3 regions of the Agrobacterium sp. 22-226-1 genome follow, and region 2 is predicted to be linked to each of the others. Evidence: predicted binding sites of a transcription regulator. Region 2 holds the regulator's gene; each other region holds the start of a gene.
The links. The regulator PhoB, encoded in region 2, activates phosphate uptake and scavenging genes when phosphate is short. The targets are predictions, from matches to a motif close to TGTCATNNANCTGTCAT.
Positions count from the first base shown of each region.

Region 1: ACQZ5K_RS05785 (esterase-like activity of phytase family protein) is a predicted target of PhoB. The motif match lies at 2,740-2,756, and genes of this name have one in related genera.
Region 3: ACQZ5K_RS07620 (UDP-2,3-diacylglucosamine diphosphatase) is a predicted target of PhoB. The motif match lies at 2,541-2,557, and genes of this name have one in related genera.

Region 1 covers NZ_JBNWCP010000003.1:7,513-13,481, reverse strand. Annotated here, with positions in the region: gene ACQZ5K_RS05790 (hypothetical protein) at 147-284, shown strand; gene ACQZ5K_RS05785 (esterase-like activity of phytase family protein) at 491-2,689, opposite strand; gene hupB (DNA-binding protein HupB) at 3,043-3,318, opposite strand; gene lon (endopeptidase La) at 3,607-5,969, opposite strand, start outside.
Region 2 covers NZ_JBNWCP010000001.1:354,720-360,688, forward strand. Annotated here, with positions in the region: gene pstA (phosphate ABC transporter permease PstA) at 1-1,257, shown strand, start outside; gene pstB (phosphate ABC transporter ATP-binding protein PstB) at 1,272-2,087, shown strand; gene phoU (phosphate signaling complex protein PhoU) at 2,184-2,909, shown strand; gene phoB (phosphate regulon transcriptional regulator PhoB) at 2,940-3,623, shown strand; gene ACQZ5K_RS01780 (GcrA family cell cycle regulator) at 3,993-4,526, opposite strand; gene ACQZ5K_RS01785 (acetylornithine transaminase) at 4,958-5,969, shown strand, end outside.
Region 3 covers NZ_JBNWCP010000003.1:377,921-383,889, forward strand. Annotated here, with positions in the region: gene ACQZ5K_RS07610 (ABC transporter permease) at 1-100, opposite strand, end outside; gene dgcA (N-acetyl-D-Glu racemase DgcA) at 244-1,227, shown strand; gene ACQZ5K_RS07620 (UDP-2,3-diacylglucosamine diphosphatase) at 1,647-2,486, opposite strand; gene ACQZ5K_RS07625 (NADP-dependent malic enzyme) at 2,715-5,030, shown strand; gene ACQZ5K_RS07630 (DUF2865 domain-containing protein) at 5,167-5,969, shown strand, end outside.

The DNA.
Region 1 (5,969 bases), on a different contig from region 2:
CAAATCGGCACTGCTGCTCCATATTCCGACAGCTTGACCGCCCCCTGTATCACCCCGCAACATACCGGAAAATAAGGAAGATTCAGACTTTCTAAAGAGATTTCAGGCATTGTTTGCGCACCGTTTCATGATGAACGGTTGAACTGATGGATGAAACCATGTCGATCGACGCGTTTGTAACACTCGCGCTTATTGCGCTGCCTGTTTATATTTTTTTCCGCTGGGTCCAGCAGGACTCGGAAAAACAAGATACTCCCAAAAGCAAGAATTCCCTGGGGCGGTGATCCCTTACGATCGATCCGCAGCATTTTCCCGGATGGCTTCCGGACGAAATCCTCCACAATCCCATATCGAAGCGGCAATGCCGATTTTAACGGCTTGCATCGTCAGGCATCGTGCAAGATCGGGAAACCCGGCCAAGGAGCCCCTCGCCGTACAAAAAAGCCGGGCATAGCCCGGCTTTTCTCATTTGCGGCGCCAATCGGCTCGATCAGTTGATCGCCTTCATATTGACGGTGAAGAACAGCGTTTCGCCGGAAGAATCGTCCACGCCGTCATTGTCGGTCACGGCATAGGCCGTTCCCGCCTTGTCGAAGGCGAAGCCTTCCAGCTTGTCGACGACATAACCGTTGGTCTGGGCCTTGAGGTCGGGCAGGAAGTCATGGGCTTCCTGCTTGGCCACCAGCGGCAGTTCGCCGCCGATCTTGCCCGGCTTCAGGTCCGCGATTGCAACGCGGTAGAGCTTCTTGATCTTGGCCTTGTCGCCGATCTGGTTGTCGCGCTCGACGATATAGACATAGTCGCCCTGCGCGGTGATTTCGGAGAGGCCGATCCAGCCTGCCTCGGTCTTGTCGAGCGGGTAACGGACGGCGCCCCATTCCTTGGACTTCGGATTGTAGGAGACGAGCTTGACGAAGCCCTTCTCGTCCGTGCCCCATTCACGCTGCACGGCCATCCACAGCGTCGCCTCGTCGCCCTTGCCGATCATCGTCACGCCTTCGAAACCGAAGCGGGTGTCGCCGGCGAGAAGTTCCTTCGGCAATGCGATCTCCGCCTTGATCTCGCCCTTGGCGTTGACGTTATAGAGCGCGTGGGGGACGAGCTTGGCGCTGTCGCCTTCAGAAGCCAGCCAGAAACCGCCCTTGCCGTCCAGCGTGATACCTTCGATGTCGAGCTTCTGAGCGGCAATACCGTCACGCTTGACGCGCAGCACGCTGGTGATGGTGGCGGGCTTTTTCGTCGCATCGATGGTGAAGATCGACGGCTGGTTGCCATAGACCGAGTCGGAGACGGCATAAAGAATGCCGGGCTTTTCGGCATCGCCGACCAGACCCGAAAGAGCGCCCCAGCCGATCGGTGCACCATCGACGGTGGCGGAAACCAGCTGCGGATAGGCTGCTTCACCTTCACCGCGCTCATAGAGCATGACATGCGAGCGGACGCCGCCGTCTTCGATCAGATCGACCTCATTGGCCGTGGCGAGGAGGTTGCGCGCCGGGATGGCGACAGCACCTTCCGGCGAAACGCCCGAAGGCAGGAGCTGCGTCAGTTCCGGCTCCTTGCCGGTGTCCTTGTAGACAGCGACGACAGAGGCGCGCTCGGACAGTACGAAGAAATATTTCTGGTCGCCGAAGGTCGCCGCTTCCAGACCTTCGGGCTCGATGCCCTTGGCCTTGGAGCGCTTTTCCGGATAGTGGCCGATGGCCGCAACTGCGTGTTCGAGCGAGGAGCCGGATTCATAGACGAGCTTGCCGGTCTTGTCGAAGATGGTAAAGCCACGCGAGCCGCCCTGCCAGTCGCCCTCATTGGCGATGACGATGCGGTCATTGTCCAGCCACTTCACGGCGTCCGGCTCGCGCTTGCGGCCTTCCTGCTTGTCGGTGAACTTCAGCTGGCCGTCGGTCTTCGTATCGATGCCTTCAAGATCGACTTTGCCGGCGGAGAAATGCGCCTTCACCGTGCCGGTCTTGCCGTCGAGAATGACGACATGATTGTTTTCCTGAAGCGTCAGCGCAATCTCGCCATTGGCGTTGATCGACACGAATTCCGGCTCCGGATCCTCAGGGGAAATTTCGGCAAGGCCGGTGAGCTCGATCTTCTTCAGCGTTGCGCAATCAGCAACGCCGTCCTTCAGACCGACAGTCACCAGATAACCGGCTGGCATCTGCGGCAGGGCGCCTTCGTTCACCTCTTCATCGCGCTCGTTTTCAATGGCGATGGCAGCGAAGGTCTTGTCCGGGGAAACGGCGACGGAATCGGGCTGGCCGCCGAGATCACAGCTTGCTTCGATCTTCTTGGTGGCGATATCGACCGTTACTAGCTTGCCGGAGGGCTTGGCGCGGTTTTCCGACGTATTGACGCCGGCCAGCACCTTGGGACCGGCAACGGCAACGGAGGTCGGTTCGCCTTCGAGCAGCAGCGCGCCGCCGGCCTTGGGAGCCTTGGCGTCGGTGATGTCGATGAAACCGATGCCGCCAAGCGGGCTGTCCGAATAGATCAGCGTCTTGCCGTCTTCGCTGGCGGTAATGATTTCAGCCGAGGTGACGGATTTGGCGTCCTTGTCCGCGGGAAGGTTTTTCGCCACCGGGAAAGATGCGATGCGGTTGAAAACCGGCTCGGCAGCGGCCGGGATGGCTGCGGACGTGAGCAGCGCAGCGGTCAAAGCCATTTGAGAAAATCGGAACGCCATTTTAATCCCCCTTGGGTCCAGAAATACCCCAAGGCTTCTGCGTTACAGACATGACAGTGGCATGACACTTCCTGACCGCTGAATCAAAAAGCCCGGCCTAGAAGGCCGGGCTTTCGTGTTTATGCCCACATTCCGCGTAGAAAAACGCCGTTTGTCCGGATGGAAGCTACACAGGCGCTTCCCTGCTTTCATTCACATCTTGACCGGGAAAACCCGGCCTGTCCGAAAAGAGCTTTTCGAAACACCGCCCGCTTTTGGCGGCGATGTGACGGCGTCAGGGCGTCAAAACATGTTTCCTCGTGAACCTGAAAAGCCGCCCGCCCGCCGCCGGGCGTTGCGGCTTTCCGGAAACCTTACGAGTTGACGGCGTCCTTCAGGCCCTTGCCTGCGGAAAACTTCGGTACGTTGCGAGCCGGGATATCGACTTCAGCACCCGTGGAAGGGTTACGGCCCTTGGAGGCTTCACGACGGCTGACGGAGAAGCTGCCGAAGCCGGCCAGGCGAATGTCGCCACCGTTCTTCAGTTCGCCCTGTACAGTTTCGAATACAGCATCAACAGCGGAAGCAGCATCTGCCTTCGTGAGACCAGCCTTTTCGGCAACAGCAGAGACGAGCTCGTTCTTGTTCATGTTTCCACCCCTTTCAATGGTTTGAAACGACTCAAATTAAGCCGGCGCAGAATACGTTCGCATCCGCGCGCAGCAATCCAAAAGCGCTGGAATCGCCTGAAAAACAAGGGGTCTGCGTTTTTTTTCACAAAAAAGGCCGACATTTCTGCCGGCCTTCCACATATTCGTGCCAAATTCGCATCACTTGTGCGCAGCTTTACGCCACATGCGCCTTCAGACACCTAACACATTGAATCTATGCAGCACCCGTCGCGAAAGGCGATTCCCGCCCCTCGCGGCGATGCATTATCAATGCGCGATGGTCTGGCTGCCGTCGTCGACACCTTCGACGGTTGCGATCACCGGCGTCTCGATGCTGCCGTCCCACTCGATGGGTTCCGGCTGGCGGATGAGGGCGTGCTTGATAACCTCGCCCATGCGCGACACCGGAATGATTTCCATCTCGTTCTTCACATTGTCCGGAATCTCCGCCAGGTCCTTGGCGTTTTCTTCCGGGATCAGCACCTTCTTGATGCCGCCGCGAAGGGCCGCAAGCAGCTTTTCCTTCAGGCCGCCGATCGGCAACACGCGACCGCGGAGTGTGATCTCACCCGTCATCGCCACATCTTTCGAGACCGGGATGCCGGTCATGATGGAGACGATGGCGGTGGCCATGGCAACACCGGCGGACGGACCGTCCTTCGGGGTCGCACCTTCCGGAACGTGAACGTGGATGTCGCTCTTGTCGAAGCGCGGCGGTTCGATGCCGAAGTCCACGGCGCGCGAACGGACATAGGATGCCGCCGCCGAAATGGATTCCTTCATCACTTCCTTGAGGTTGCCGGTGACCGTCATGCGGCCCTTGCCCGGCATCATCACGCCTTCGATGGTGAGCAGCTCACCGCCGACTTCCGTCCAGGCCAGACCGGTGACGACACCGACCTGATCCTCGCGCTCGGCCTCGCCATGGCGGAACCGCGGAACGCCCAGATAATCCGGAACATTGGCACCGGTGACTTCCACGGACTTGACCTTGCCCTTGATGATCTCGGTGACAGCCTTGCGCGCCAGCTTCATCAGCTCGCGTTCGAAGCTGCGCACGCCCGCCTCGCGGGTGTACTGCTGGATGACGACCATCAGGGCATCATCGGTAACCGAGAACTCTTCCGGACGCAGGGCATGCTCCTTGATCGCCTTCGGCAACAGGTGACGCTTTGCGATTTCGCGCTTTTCGTCTTCCGTGTAACCGGCGATGCGGATCACTTCCATACGGTCCATCAGGGGACCCGGAATGTTCAGCGTGTTGGCCGTGGTCACGAACATCACGTCGGACAGGTCGTATTCCACTTCAAGGTAGTGGTCCATGAAGGTGGAGTTCTGTTCCGGATCGAGAACCTCCAGCAGTGCAGACGACGGGTCGCCACGGAAGTCCATGCCCATCTTGTCGATTTCGTCGAGCAGGAAGAGCGGGTTCGCCTTCTTGGCCTTCTTCATCGACTGAACGATCTTGCCGGGCATGGAACCAATATAGGTGCGGCGGTGACCGCGGATTTCCGCTTCGTCACGAACGCCACCCAGCGCCATGCGCACATATTCACGTCCGGTCGCCTTGGCGATCGACTTGGCAAGCGAGGTCTTGCCGACGCCGGGAGGACCGACGAGGCACAGGATAGGACCGCGGATTTTCGAAGCGCGGGCCTGTACGGCCAGATATTCGACAATACGTTCCTTGACCTTGTCCAAACCAAAGTGATCCTGATCGAGGATCGTCTCGGCCGCATTGAGGTCGGTCTTGATCTTCGACTTCTTGCCCCAGGGCAGACCCAGCAGCCAGTCCAGATAGTTGCGCACGACAGTGGCTTCCGCCGACATCGGGCTCATCTGGCGAAGCTTCTTCATTTCCGCTTCGGCCTTTTCCTTGGCCTCCTTGGAAAGCTTGGTCTTGGCGATGCGCTCTTCCAGTTCGGCCATCTCGTCACGGCCGTCCTCGCCGTCGCCGAGTTCCTTCTGGATCGCCTTCATCTGTTCGTTCAGGTAATATTCGCGCTGCGTCTTCTCCATCTGGCGCTTGACGCGCGAACGGATACGCTTTTCGACCTGGAGCACGGAAATTTCGCCTTCCATGAAGCCGAGCGCCTTTTCAAGCCGCTGCTTCACGCTGACGGTTTCCAGCATTTCCTGCTTTTCGGTGATCTTGATCGACAGGTGCGAAGCGACCGTATCGGCAAGCTTCGAATAATCGTCGATCTGGCCGGCAGCGCCGACAACCTCGGGCGAAATCTTCTTGTTGAGCTTCACATAGCTCTCGAATTCAGACACGACCGAACGCGACAGCGCCTCGATCTCGACCGGATCTTCGGCAGGCTCCTGCAACGGCGTCGCAGTGGCTTCATAGAAGTCTTCACGGCCGGTATAGCTGTCGATCTGGGCGCGGCCCTTGCCTTCCACCAGCACCTTCACGGTGCCGTCGGGAAGCTTCAGAAGCTGCAGGACATTGGCGACCGTGCCGACCTTGTGGATGGCCTCCGGGGCCGGATCGTCATCGCTGGCGTTGATCTGGGTGACAAGCATGATCTGCTTGTCCGAACCCATGACTTCCTCGAGCGCACGGATGGATTTTTCCCGCCCGACGAACAGGGGAACGATCATATGCGGGAAAACGACAATGTCGC
Region 2 (5,969 bases):
GGCATCAAGCGCCGCTATGCCGCCGAACGCCGCTTCCGTGCCTACGGCATGGCAGCGATTTCCTTCGGCCTCATCTTCCTCTTCCTGCTGCTTTTCTCGGTGGTTTCCAAGGGTTACACCGCTTTCCAGCAGACGATGATCACCGTTCCAGTTGAGTTTTCGGAACAGATCATCGATCCGAAAAATGAGCGCGCCATAAATCCCACTAAGCTGATGACGGCCAATTATCCCGTCATCGCCCGCGATGCGGTCGCCAAGGTCCTGGGTGTTGCGCCGACGGACCGCGCCGGCCTTCGCGCCGTCAATCTCCTGATTTCCGACAGCGTGCGCACGCAGCTTCGCGACATCGTCGTTGCCGATCCCGCCGTTATCGGCACCACGCGCACCGTCACGCTGCTGGCGTCGGGCGACGTCGACAGCGCCTTCAAGGGCCAAGTCGACCTGACGGCGGATGAAGCCAATCGCCGTATCTCGAACCAGCAGCTCGGCTGGATGAACCAGCTCGCCGAAAGCGGCCAGCTCGGCAAACATTTCAATACCGGCATCTTCGTCAACGGCGCGTCGAGCCGTCCGGAAGCGGCGGGTGTCGGCGTGGCGCTGATCGGCTCCTTCTACATGATGCTGATCGTGCTGGTGCTGTCATTGCCGATCGGCGTCGCGGCCTCCATCTATCTCGAGGAATTCGCCCCGAAGAACCGTCTGACGGATCTTATCGAGGTGAATATCAACAATCTCGCGGCCGTTCCTTCGATTGTCTACGGTCTGCTCGGCCTCTCGGTCTTCATCAACTTCATGGGCTTTCCGCGCTCGGCCTCGCTGGTCGGCGGCCTCGTCCTGACGCTGATGACCCTGCCGACGATCATCATCGCGACCCGCGCTGCCCTGAAGGCCGTGCCGCCGTCAATCCGCGCCGCCGCCCTCGGCCTCGGCGCTTCCAAGATGCAGACGATCTTCCACCATGTGCTGCCGCTCGCCATGCCCGGCATTCTGACCGGCACCATCATCGGCCTCGCCCACGCGCTGGGCGAAACGGCGCCGCTGCTCCTGATCGGCATGGTGGCATTCGTAGCGAATTACCCGACAACGCCGATGGATCCGTCCACGGCCCTGCCGGTGCAGATTTACATGTGGGCGAACGAAGCCGAGCGCGCCTTTGTCGAAAGGACATCCGGCGCTATCATCATCCTGCTTCTGTTCCTCATCGTCATGAATGTTGGCGCAATCCTGTTGCGTCGCCGCTTCGAACGGCGCTGGTAGAAGGAGCTTGAGCAATGAACATGTTGTCGGAAGCAGCAGTTGAAAAGGCGCTGGACAAGAAAATGAATGAAGTCTCATACAAGATGATCGGCAAGGACGTTTCGGTTTATTACGGCGAAAAGCGCGCGCTTTACGACGTGAACCTCAACGTTCGGGAAAATACGGTGACCGCGCTTATCGGCCCGTCCGGCTGCGGCAAATCCACCTTCCTGCGTACCCTGAACCGTATGAACGACACGATTGACGGTTGCCGGGTCACCGGCAAGATCACGCTCGACACCGACGATATCTACGATCAGGCGATTGACGTCGTGGAATTGCGCGCCCGCGTCGGCATGGTGTTCCAGAAGCCGAATCCCTTCCCGAAGTCGATCTACGAAAACATTTCCTACGGCCCGCGCATCCATGGTCTCGCCCGCAACAAGGCGGATATGGACCAGATCGTCGAGCAGAGCCTGCAGAAGGCGGGTCTCTGGAACGAGGTTAAGGATCGTCTGCACGAATCCGGCACCGGTCTTTCCGGCGGTCAGCAGCAGCGTCTGTGCATCGCACGCGCAGTTGCCGTCAGCCCGGAAGTGATCCTGATGGACGAGCCCTGCTCGGCTCTCGACCCTATCGCGACCGCAAAGGTCGAAGAATTGATCCACGAGCTGCGCACCAATTACACCATCGTCATCGTCACGCACTCCATGCAGCAGGCGGCGCGTGTTTCCCAGCGCACGGCCATGTTCCATCTTGGTCATCTTGTCGAGGAAAACGAAACCGACAAGATGTTCACCAATCCGGATGACCAGCGCACGCAGGATTACATCATGGGCCGCTTCGGCTGATCCCGGCCGGCGCTTTATCGAAACCGTACAAGACTGGTGCTTCTGCCGTGCCCGCTTCCGGGTACGCGCATGCAGGCCAAGCCGGAGGACTAGACCATGACACAGACAACGACCCATTCGCACATCGTTTCCGTTTATGACGATGAATTGAAGTTTCTGACGCGCCGCATCGCCGAAATGGGCGGTCTTGCGGAGCAGATGTGCGCCGACGCCGTGCGTGCGCTCGTCAATTCCGATGCCGCGCTCGCCCAGAAGGTCATTTCCGACGATGCGATCCTCGACCACGCCGAGCGCGAGATCGGCGACAAGGCCATCGTCACCATCGCCAAACGCCAGCCGATGGCGGCAGACCTTCGCGAGATCATTGGCACGCTGCGTATCGCCGCTGACCTTGAGCGTGTCGGCGACCTTGGCAAGAACACCGCCAAGCGTGTGATTGCGGTTGCCGGCACCGGCGTGCCGCGCAAGCTTGCCCGTGGCATCGAACACCTGTCGGAACTGGCGCTGGTGCAGCTCAAGGAAGTGCTGGACGTCTATTCCACGCGTTCCGCCGAGAAGGCCAATGCCATTCGCGAGCGCGACGAGGAAATCGACGCCATGTACACGTCGCTCTTCCGTGAGCTTCTGACCTATATGATGGAAGATCCGCGCAATATCACCACCTGCACGCATCTCCTGTTCTGCGCCAAGAACATCGAGCGTATCGGCGACCACGCCACCAATATCGCCGAGACGATCTATTACATGACCACCGGCAGCCAACCGGAGGGCGAACGTCCGAAGGACGACAGTTCCAACACGCTCGGTTCGGTGACCGAGTAACAGACAGGCAACGGCTTGCGGAGTTAGTATATGGTGCCCAAGATTGCAGTTGTGGAAGACGAGGAAGCGCTGAGCGTCCTGCTTCGTTACAATCTCGAGGCTGAGGGATATGACGTCGACACGATACCCCGTGGAGACGAGGCAGAAATCAGGCTGCAGGAACGTATTCCGGACCTCCTTATCCTGGATTGGATGCTTCCCGGCGTTTCCGGTATCGAACTGTGCCGTCGGCTCAGGATGCGGCCGGAAACCGAGCGCCTGCCCATCATCATGCTGACGGCGCGCGGCGAAGAAAGCGAACGGGTTCGCGGTCTTGCCACCGGCGCGGACGATTATGTCGTCAAGCCGTTTTCGACGCCGGAACTCATGGCCCGCGTCAAGGCCATGCTGCGTCGGGCCCGCCCCGAGGTTCTGTCTTCGGTGCTGAAATGCGGGGATATCGAACTGGATCGTGAGACCCATCGCGTTCACCGCAAGAGCCGCGAAGTACGCCTCGGCCCGACGGAATTCCGCTTGCTGGAATTCCTGATGACCTCTCCCGGCCGGGTGTTTTCCCGCTCGCAGTTGCTGGATGGCGTCTGGGGTCACGATATCTATGTGGATGAACGTACCGTCGACGTGCATGTCGGACGTCTGCGCAAGGCGCTCAATTTTTCGCACATGCAGGATGTCATCCGCACCGTGCGCGGCGCCGGATATTCAATGGAAGCCTGAGAAAACCGAAACCGATGGTTTCACCCGGGATAAATTCCCCCCAAATCAGAAGGAACGGTGTCGGGCCTTTCGATTTTGAACCTTCCGCACATGCGTATCCTTGTTCTTTTGAAGGCGATAGAAGGTCCGCTGAAAGCCGGATTGCGCGGTGAAACCTGACGGGAGGAGGGCGCGGCACGTCGCCGACAAATTCTGAGCATTTGCCGCAAGGGCCCATCGCGGCTTCACATCCGGAGAATGCGCAAGAACAGGGATTGGGAGCGCCTCTTAAACAACGTGGGCTCCGCGTTTGAACCACTTTGGATTCCGCCATAAAAAAACGGGCCCGAAGGCCCGTAGTTTTTGAGTGTCGAATGCGTGCCGCAACACTCAAGCCTTGCGACGCTCGCTTACCGGCTGGTAGGCAAGCTTTGCATGGAACTTGCAATAGGGCGAAGATTCCAGTGCTTCACAACCGCAGAAATGGAAATCATCCTTCAGCGGATCGCCGACCGGCCACTTGCAGGTGCGCTCCGTCAGTTCCGTCAGCGTCAGGCGGCGGGAAATCGGCGTAACGACATTTTTGGAGGGAACGTAATCGAGAACTTCGGCGGTCTCGATATCGATCTCCTCGTGCAGCGCCGTTGCCGCGCTCGAGCGGTTCAAGGCGCGTGCAGGTGCTGCGCTGACGCGGGTCGCGAAATTCGTCGCGCGCGGGGCAGGGGCAGCGGTGCGCTTGGGCGCGGAACGCGCCGAAGTAACCGGGCCGCCGGCCTTCACGCGTCCCGGCAGGTTGAGGCGATGGACCTTGCCGATGACGGCATTGCGGCTCACGCCGCCCAGCTGCGCTGCTATCTGGCTGGCGCTAAGCCCCTCGGACCACAATTTCTTGAGTTTTTCGACTCGTTCGTCTGTCCAGTTCATGCCGCTTCTCCGCTTGTCGCGTATAATGTCGGCAGAATCCCTCTCCGCCTCGCGGGCGTGCCGCGAGCGTGGTTTCTGCCTGATTTTTGGTGACTAGTTCCGCCGCAATGCAGTCTAGTAATTAGCGATTAACCTAGTGCCACGCAGACTCCGTGGCAAGAGTCGCGGGAATCATCTCGAATCGATTTTCCGGTTTTCCCCAACTTGCTGGCGAGTTGAGTCTGAAAGGCAACACCTTGGGCCTCATCCGCCGCCACCTACTAGGGCTTGAGAAGCCCGGGAAACGCGGACTTTTGTTGACATCGGCAGGCGAAGTGACAATAGTGCCCCTGCCGCCGCGAGGCGGCATTTTTGATTTTCAGGCAAGGGATAACCCCGAAAGCCTATTGACAACCGTCTGACAGCGCATCCGCGCAAGGAGTGATACAGCCATGGCCGAAGCCGCCGCGCCATTGTTCGATACGTTTGCAAGAGCCCCCCTGCGCTTCGAGCGAGGCGAGGGCGTCTGGCTGTTCACGGAAAGCGGCGAACGATATCTGGATTTTGCAGCCGGCGTCGCGGTCAACTCGCTGGGCCACGCCCATCCGCACCTCGTTGAGGCGATCAAGACCCAGGCCGAGAAGGTCTGGCACGTCTCGAACCTTTATGAAGTGCCGGGCCAGGAAAAGCTCGCAAAGCGCCTGACGGAAGCGACATTCGCAGACAAGGTCTTCTTCACCAATTCCGGCGCGGAAGCGCTGGAATGCGCGATCAAGACCGCGCGCCGTTATCATTATTCCAAGGGGCATCCGGAAAAGTTCCGGATTATCACTTTCGAAGGCGCCTTCCATGGCCGCACGCTGGCGACGATTGCCGCCGGCGGCCAGCAGAAATATCTGGAAGGCTTCGGTCCCAAGGTCGAAGGTTTCGACCAGGTGCCGTTCGGTGATGTCGATGCGCTGAAAGCCGCCATCACGGCCGAGACGGCCGCGCTTCTGATCGAGCCCATTCAGGGTGAGGGCGGCATTCGCGCACCCAGCAAGGAATTCCTGCAGCTGCTGCGGTCGCTCTGCGATGAGCATGGCATGCTGCTGATTTTCGATGAGGTCCAGACCGGCGTTGGCCGTACGGGCAAGCTCTTTGCCTATGAGCAGACGGGCGTTGCGCCGGATATCATGGCGGTTGCCAAGGGTATCGGCGGCGGTTTCCCGCTCGGCGCCTGCCTTGCGACGGCGGATGCCGCTTCCGGCATGACGGCGGGCGTGCATGGCACCACCTATGGCGGCAACCCGCTGGCCATGGCTGTCGGCAACGCCGTGCTCGATGTCGTCCTCTCCGAGGGCTTTTTGGAAAAGGTCCGTGATGTCGCGCTGGTCTTCCGCCAGGGCCTTGCTTCGCTGAAGGATCGTTATCCTGACGTTATCGAGGAAATCCGTGGCGAAGGCCTGCTTCTCGGCATCAAGG
Region 3 (5,969 bases), on a different contig from region 2:
AGGAACCGCTCATGACAAAACGCAAGCCGCCGCCGGAGACGTTATCGTCTTCGGTGATTGCGGCCGGGTTCGCCTGTTGCCGTGTGTCCTGTTCTTGCATAATGCTCCGAGCGAGTGCAGCCGTCACGAGATTCTTAAAGGTTTCATAACGTTTTGGCCTCCGGCAAGCCACAGTGACGGCTGACAATTCGTGATAAATTTGGCGTCATGTGTCTTTTGCCGCCCAATCGGAAGTGAAAAAACATGCCCCGTTACCTTCAAGCCACAACGGAACGTTTTCCCGTCGCCGGCAGCTTCACCATTTCACGCGGCACCCGCACGCATGCGGATGTCGTAACGTGCACCATCCGCGATGGTTCCTTCGTTGGCATTGGCGAATGTGTGCCCTATCCGCGTTATGGCGAAAGCATCGAAGGCGTCATCGCCGATATCGAGGCGATGGCGGAGCGGATCGCCGGCGGCGTGACACGGCAGGAACTGCAGCAGGCGATGCAACCCGGCGCCGCCCGCAATGCGGTGGATTGCGCGCTGTGGGACCTTGAAGCCAAGATCAGCGGCAAAACCGTTGCCGAGCGCATCCTTGGACAGGCGGCAAAGCCGCTCGTCACCGCCTACACCATCTCGCTTGCCGACCCCGAGACCATGGCCGCGAAAACGGCGGAAAACGCAGGCCGCCCGCTGCTGAAGATCAAGACCGGCACGGCGGATGACGAAGCGCGTCTAAGGGCCGTGCGCGCCGCCGCACCCGAAGCGCGCATCATCATCGACGCCAATGAGGGCTGGAACGATTATAATATCGAATATTATCTGCGGCTTGCGGCAGAGCTGAAGATATCGCTGATCGAGCAGCCGCTACCCGCCGGCAAGGATGACATCCTCGCCCGCATCGACCATCCGGTGCTGATCTGCGCCGATGAAAGCGTGCATTCCACCAAGGACCTCGCCGGCCTCCGCGACCGTTACGAGGCGATCAACATCAAGCTCGACAAGACCGGCGGCCTGACCGAAGCGCTCGTCATGAAGGCCGAGGCCGAAAGGCTCGGCTTCACCATCATGGTCGGCTGCATGCTCGGCACCTCGCTCGGCATGGCGCCTGCGGTGCTGGCAGCACAGGGCGCGGCCTTCGCCGATCTCGACGGGCCGCTGCTGCTGGCCGAGGACAGGGAGCCAGGGCTGGTTTATGAGGGTTCGCTGGTTTATCCGGCACGGCCGGAATTGTGGGGTTAAGCCCCAACAAATATGCACGCAACCTCGCCCCTTGTTTCCTCTCCCCGGCGGGGAGAAGGCGAAAAAACGCACCCGCTCGCCTTAAATGACGGAAGGGCTCGTCTATGAGGAAGGCGTGGTTATCCGGCCCCGCCGGAATTGCAGAAGTCTCGCTCAGGCACCGTGCGCCAAGGCGGCATCTTCCGCGTGCCTTGCCTAAAGAGTCACAGGGAAGCAGAACCTCTCCTCCGTCATGCCGGACTGATCCGGCATCCAGCCACCGCGCGTCTGCGCGGTGAGAGGAGTCTTACGCGATCAAAGACTTGATCGCACTGGATCCCGGCTCAAGGCCGGGATGACGGTGTGCGGATATTTATTGCCACTCATCGAATGCGGCATTCCATACGAGCCTATCGTCAGCGCCCGTCAAACGCCCCAACTCAGGCCGCGTGCTTCCCGATCAGCCCCGGAATATCCACCGGCTCCATCTCGTCCGATGCCTGTTCGGCGGTAACGTCGCTCGTCTGCATCCAGGTGATCAGCTCGAAGCTGCCATCGGCATTTTCGGCAATCGCCGTGCAGCTTTCCACCCAGTCGCCGGTATTGATGTAGCGGATGCCGTCCATGTCTTCCATGACAGCATGGTGAATGTGTCCACAGATGACGCCATCGACATTGTTGCGCCGTGCCTCGTCAGCCACCACGCGCTGGAATTCGCCGATGAAGTTGACCGCGTGCTTGACCTGCAGCTTGGCCCAGGCCGAAAACGACCAGTAAGGCAGGCCGATGCGGCGGCGCACGGCGGCAATGGCGATGTTGAGCGCAATCGCCGCGTCATAGGCCCAGTCGCCGAGATAGGCGAGCAGACGGGCGTTGCGCACCACCACGTCAAACTCGTCGCCATGGATGATGAGGTACTTCTTGCCGTCGGCGGCCTCATGGATCATGCGTTCGGCCACTTCGATGCCGCCGAAATGCATGCCCGGAAATTCCCGCAGGAATTCATCGTGATTGCCGGGAATATAGACGATGCGCGTTCCCTTGCGGGCCTTGCGAAGAAGCTTCTGCACCACGTCGTTGCAGCCCTGCGGCCAGTACCAGCTGCGGCGCAGGCGCCAGCCGTCGACGATGTCGCCGACGAGAATGATCGTCTCGGCCTCGTGATGTTTCAGGAAGTCGAGCAGATAATCCGTCTTGGCCGCCTTGGAGCCAAGATGGACATCCGAAATGAAAAGCGTTCTGAACTGTCTGGTTTCGATTTGACCGGCCACGGATTTCATCCCCCTGTTCGGTTGCGTCCCTGCGGCTTTCTTACCTCTCAGAACCAGACTCGTGTTTCAGCAACATGACAGACGCCGGTTTTTATAGGGAATATGACGAAAGCCTTCACGAAAACGCGAATAAGCCATGGCCGCATTTGCATAAGGTGCGGTCAAATAACGGCTGTACCACGGGGAAGTTTGTTGTATTCAGGGGTCCGGAATTGAACCAGACATGACGGTGGAAGAATGACCTCTCACGATAAGAACAACACGCCCGCCAACACGGCAAAGGCCGACATCGAGGAACAGGCGCTCTTTTTCCACCGCTATCCGCGTCCCGGCAAGCTGGAAATCCAGGCCACCAAACCGCTCGGCAACCAGCGCGATCTGGCGCTGGCCTATTCGCCGGGCGTCGCCGCCCCCTGCCTCGCCATCCATGAAAATCCGGAAACGGCGGCGGAATATACCGCCCGCGCCAACCTCGTCGCCGTCATTTCCAACGGCACGGCGGTGCTCGGCCTCGGCAATATCGGCCCGCTCGCTTCCAAGCCGGTGATGGAAGGCAAGGCCGTCCTCTTCAAGAAATTCGCCGGCATCGACGTTTTCGATATCGAAATCGATGCGCCCGGCATCAACGACATGGTCTCCACCATCGCAGCGCTGGAACCCACCTTCGGCGGCATCAACCTTGAGGACATCAAGGCGCCGGAATGTTTCGAGGTGGAACGCCAGCTGCGCGAAAAGATGAACATCCCGGTCTTCCACGATGACCAGCACGGCACCGCGATCATCGTCGCCGCTGCAGTCACCAACGCGCTGGAACTCGCCGGCAAGTCTCTGTCCAGCGTCAAGATCGTCGCCTCGGGCGCCGGCGCGGCAGCCCTTGCCTGCCTCAACCTGCTCGTCGCCATGGGCGCGAAGAAAGAAAACATCTGGGTCCACGACATTGAAGGCCTCGTTTATGACGGCCGCAACACGCTGATGGACGAGTGGAAGGAAGTTTACGCCCAGAAGACCGACAAGCGCGTCCTGGCCGAAACCATCGACGGTGCGGATGTCTTCCTCGGCCTTTCCGCCGCCGGCGTGCTGAAGCCGGAACTGCTGGAGCGCATGGCGGAAAACCCGCTGATCCTGGCGCTTGCCAACCCCAACCCCGAAATCATGCCGGAGGCTGCACGTGCGGCCCGTCCGGATGCGATGATCTGCACCGGTCGTTCGGATTTCCCGAACCAGGTCAACAACGTTCTCTGCTTCCCCTATATCTTCCGCGGCGCGCTGGATTGCGGCGCAACCACGATCAACGAGGAAATGAAGATGGCCGCCGTGCAGGCCATCGCCGAACTCGCGCGTGAGGAAGTCTCCGAAGTGGCCGCAAAGGCCTATAGCGGCGAAACGCCGGTCTTCGGCCCGAACTACCTCATCCCCTCGCCCTTCGATCCGCGCCTCATCCTGCGCATTGCACCAGCCGTTGCCCGCGCCGCCGCCGCAAGCGGCGTCGCCGCCCGGCCGATCACCGATTTCGAAGCCTATCTCGACCAGCTGAACCGTTTCGTCTGGCGCTCCGGCTTCATCATGAAACCGGTCTTCAACGCCGCGAAAGCCGCCGAAAAGAAGCGCATCATCTTTGCCGAAGGCGAAGACGAGCGCGTGCTGCGCGCCGCCCAGGTGCTGCTGGAAGAAGGCACCGGCATCCCGATCCTTATCGGCCGCCCGCAGATCATCGAAACGCGCCTGAAGCGCTTCGGCCTGCGCATCCGCCCGCATGCGGATTTCGCCGTGGTCAATCCGGAAGACGATCCGCGCTATCGCGACTATGTCGATGACTATTTCGCCCTTGTCGGCCGCGTCGGCATCAACCCGGAAGCAGCCCGCACCATCGTGCGCACCAACACGACCGTCATCGGCGCGCTGTCGGTGAAGCGCGGCGAAGCGGATGCGCTGATCTGCGGCCTCGAAGGCCGTTACGACCGCCATCTGCGCGACGTCAACCAGATCATCGGCAAGCAGGAAGGCGTGCGTTCCTTCGCCGGCCTCAGCCTGCTCATCACCCAGCAGGGTGCGCTGTTCCTCACCGATACTTTCGTGAATTACGACCCGACCTCCGAGGAAGTGGCGGAAATGGCCATTCTCGCGGCCAAGGAAATCCGCCGCTTCGGCATCACGCCGAAGATCGCCCTCGCCAGCCATTCCAATTTCGGCTCGCGCGATTCCGAAAGCGCCCGCAAGATGCGCCGCGCCCTGAAGATCGTGCAGGAGGCCGCACCGGAACTGGAAGTTGATGGCGAAATGCAGGGCGGCTCGGCCCTTTCGGAAGCGCTGCGCAAGCGCGCCATGCCGAACAGCGTGCTGACCGGCGAAGCGAACCTTCTGGTTTTCCCGAACCTCGATGCCGCCAACATCACCCTCGGTGTCACCCGCACCTTGACGGAAGGCCTGCATGTCGGCCCGATCCTGCTCGGCACGGCCCTGCCCGCCCATATCCTGTCGCCCAGCGTCACCTCGCGCGGCGTGGTCAACATGGCGGCGTTTGCCGTGGTGCAGGCATCGCACCCTTCGGTGTGATAGAGGCCGCATTAACGCAATTTTGAACAGGCTGTTGCCGCATTGCGGCAACAGCTTATGTTATCTTCCCGAAACACGGATGTCGTGAAGTATAACGCCCCTGCCACTGGCCGGGGACATCGAACGGATCGAACAATTGACCCGCCGCAGCCGCATCATCGGCCTCCTGCTTCCCCTTGTTTTCCTCGCTCCGGCCGCCGCCTTCGCGGATCAGGTCTGTGATACGCTTTATGCGCAATTGCGCGAGCCGCCCCGCGTCATCGGCAATACGGCCGAGGTGCGGCGTTACGCCAATGCGCTCGCCCGCCAAAACATCGTCATCCGCAAGATCAGGAATGACCTGCGCGGCTATGGCTGCTCATCCGGCAGCGTCATCGTCTATGGCAATCCCAATGCCGGTATCTGCGCCGAGATCGGCGATGCGCTGGCGGAAGCGGAAAGCGAGCGCGACGCCATCATCCGTGACCGCGACGACGCCATGGCGGCCGCGCGTAACGACGACGGCGACATCAGGCGTCAGCGCATTCTCGCCGCCCTCGATGCCAATGGCTGCAACACCCTGCCGCAGACGGAAACGCAATTGCCGCCGCCTCCGGATGTGACGCGTTATCCCGACGCCTTTCGGCAGAACGGCGACGAGCCGGGACAGGCGGGGCTTTCGCCCTACCCCAACGCCGCCGCCGAGGGCGGGCTTCGCACACTCTGCGTGCGCACCTGCGACGGCTCGTTTTTCCCCATCGCGTCCAATGCCTCGCCGCTCGATTTCCGCGCCCAGGCGGAGCAGTGCGAGAAAATGTGTCCGGGCACCGAGACGGAGCTTTATTTCCACTCCATGACGGATCAGGAAACCGCCGATATGGTTTCGGCGGAAACAGGCAAACCCTACAGGGACCTGCCAACCGCCTTCGCCTACAGGAACGCCACGGCAAAAGCGCCGGG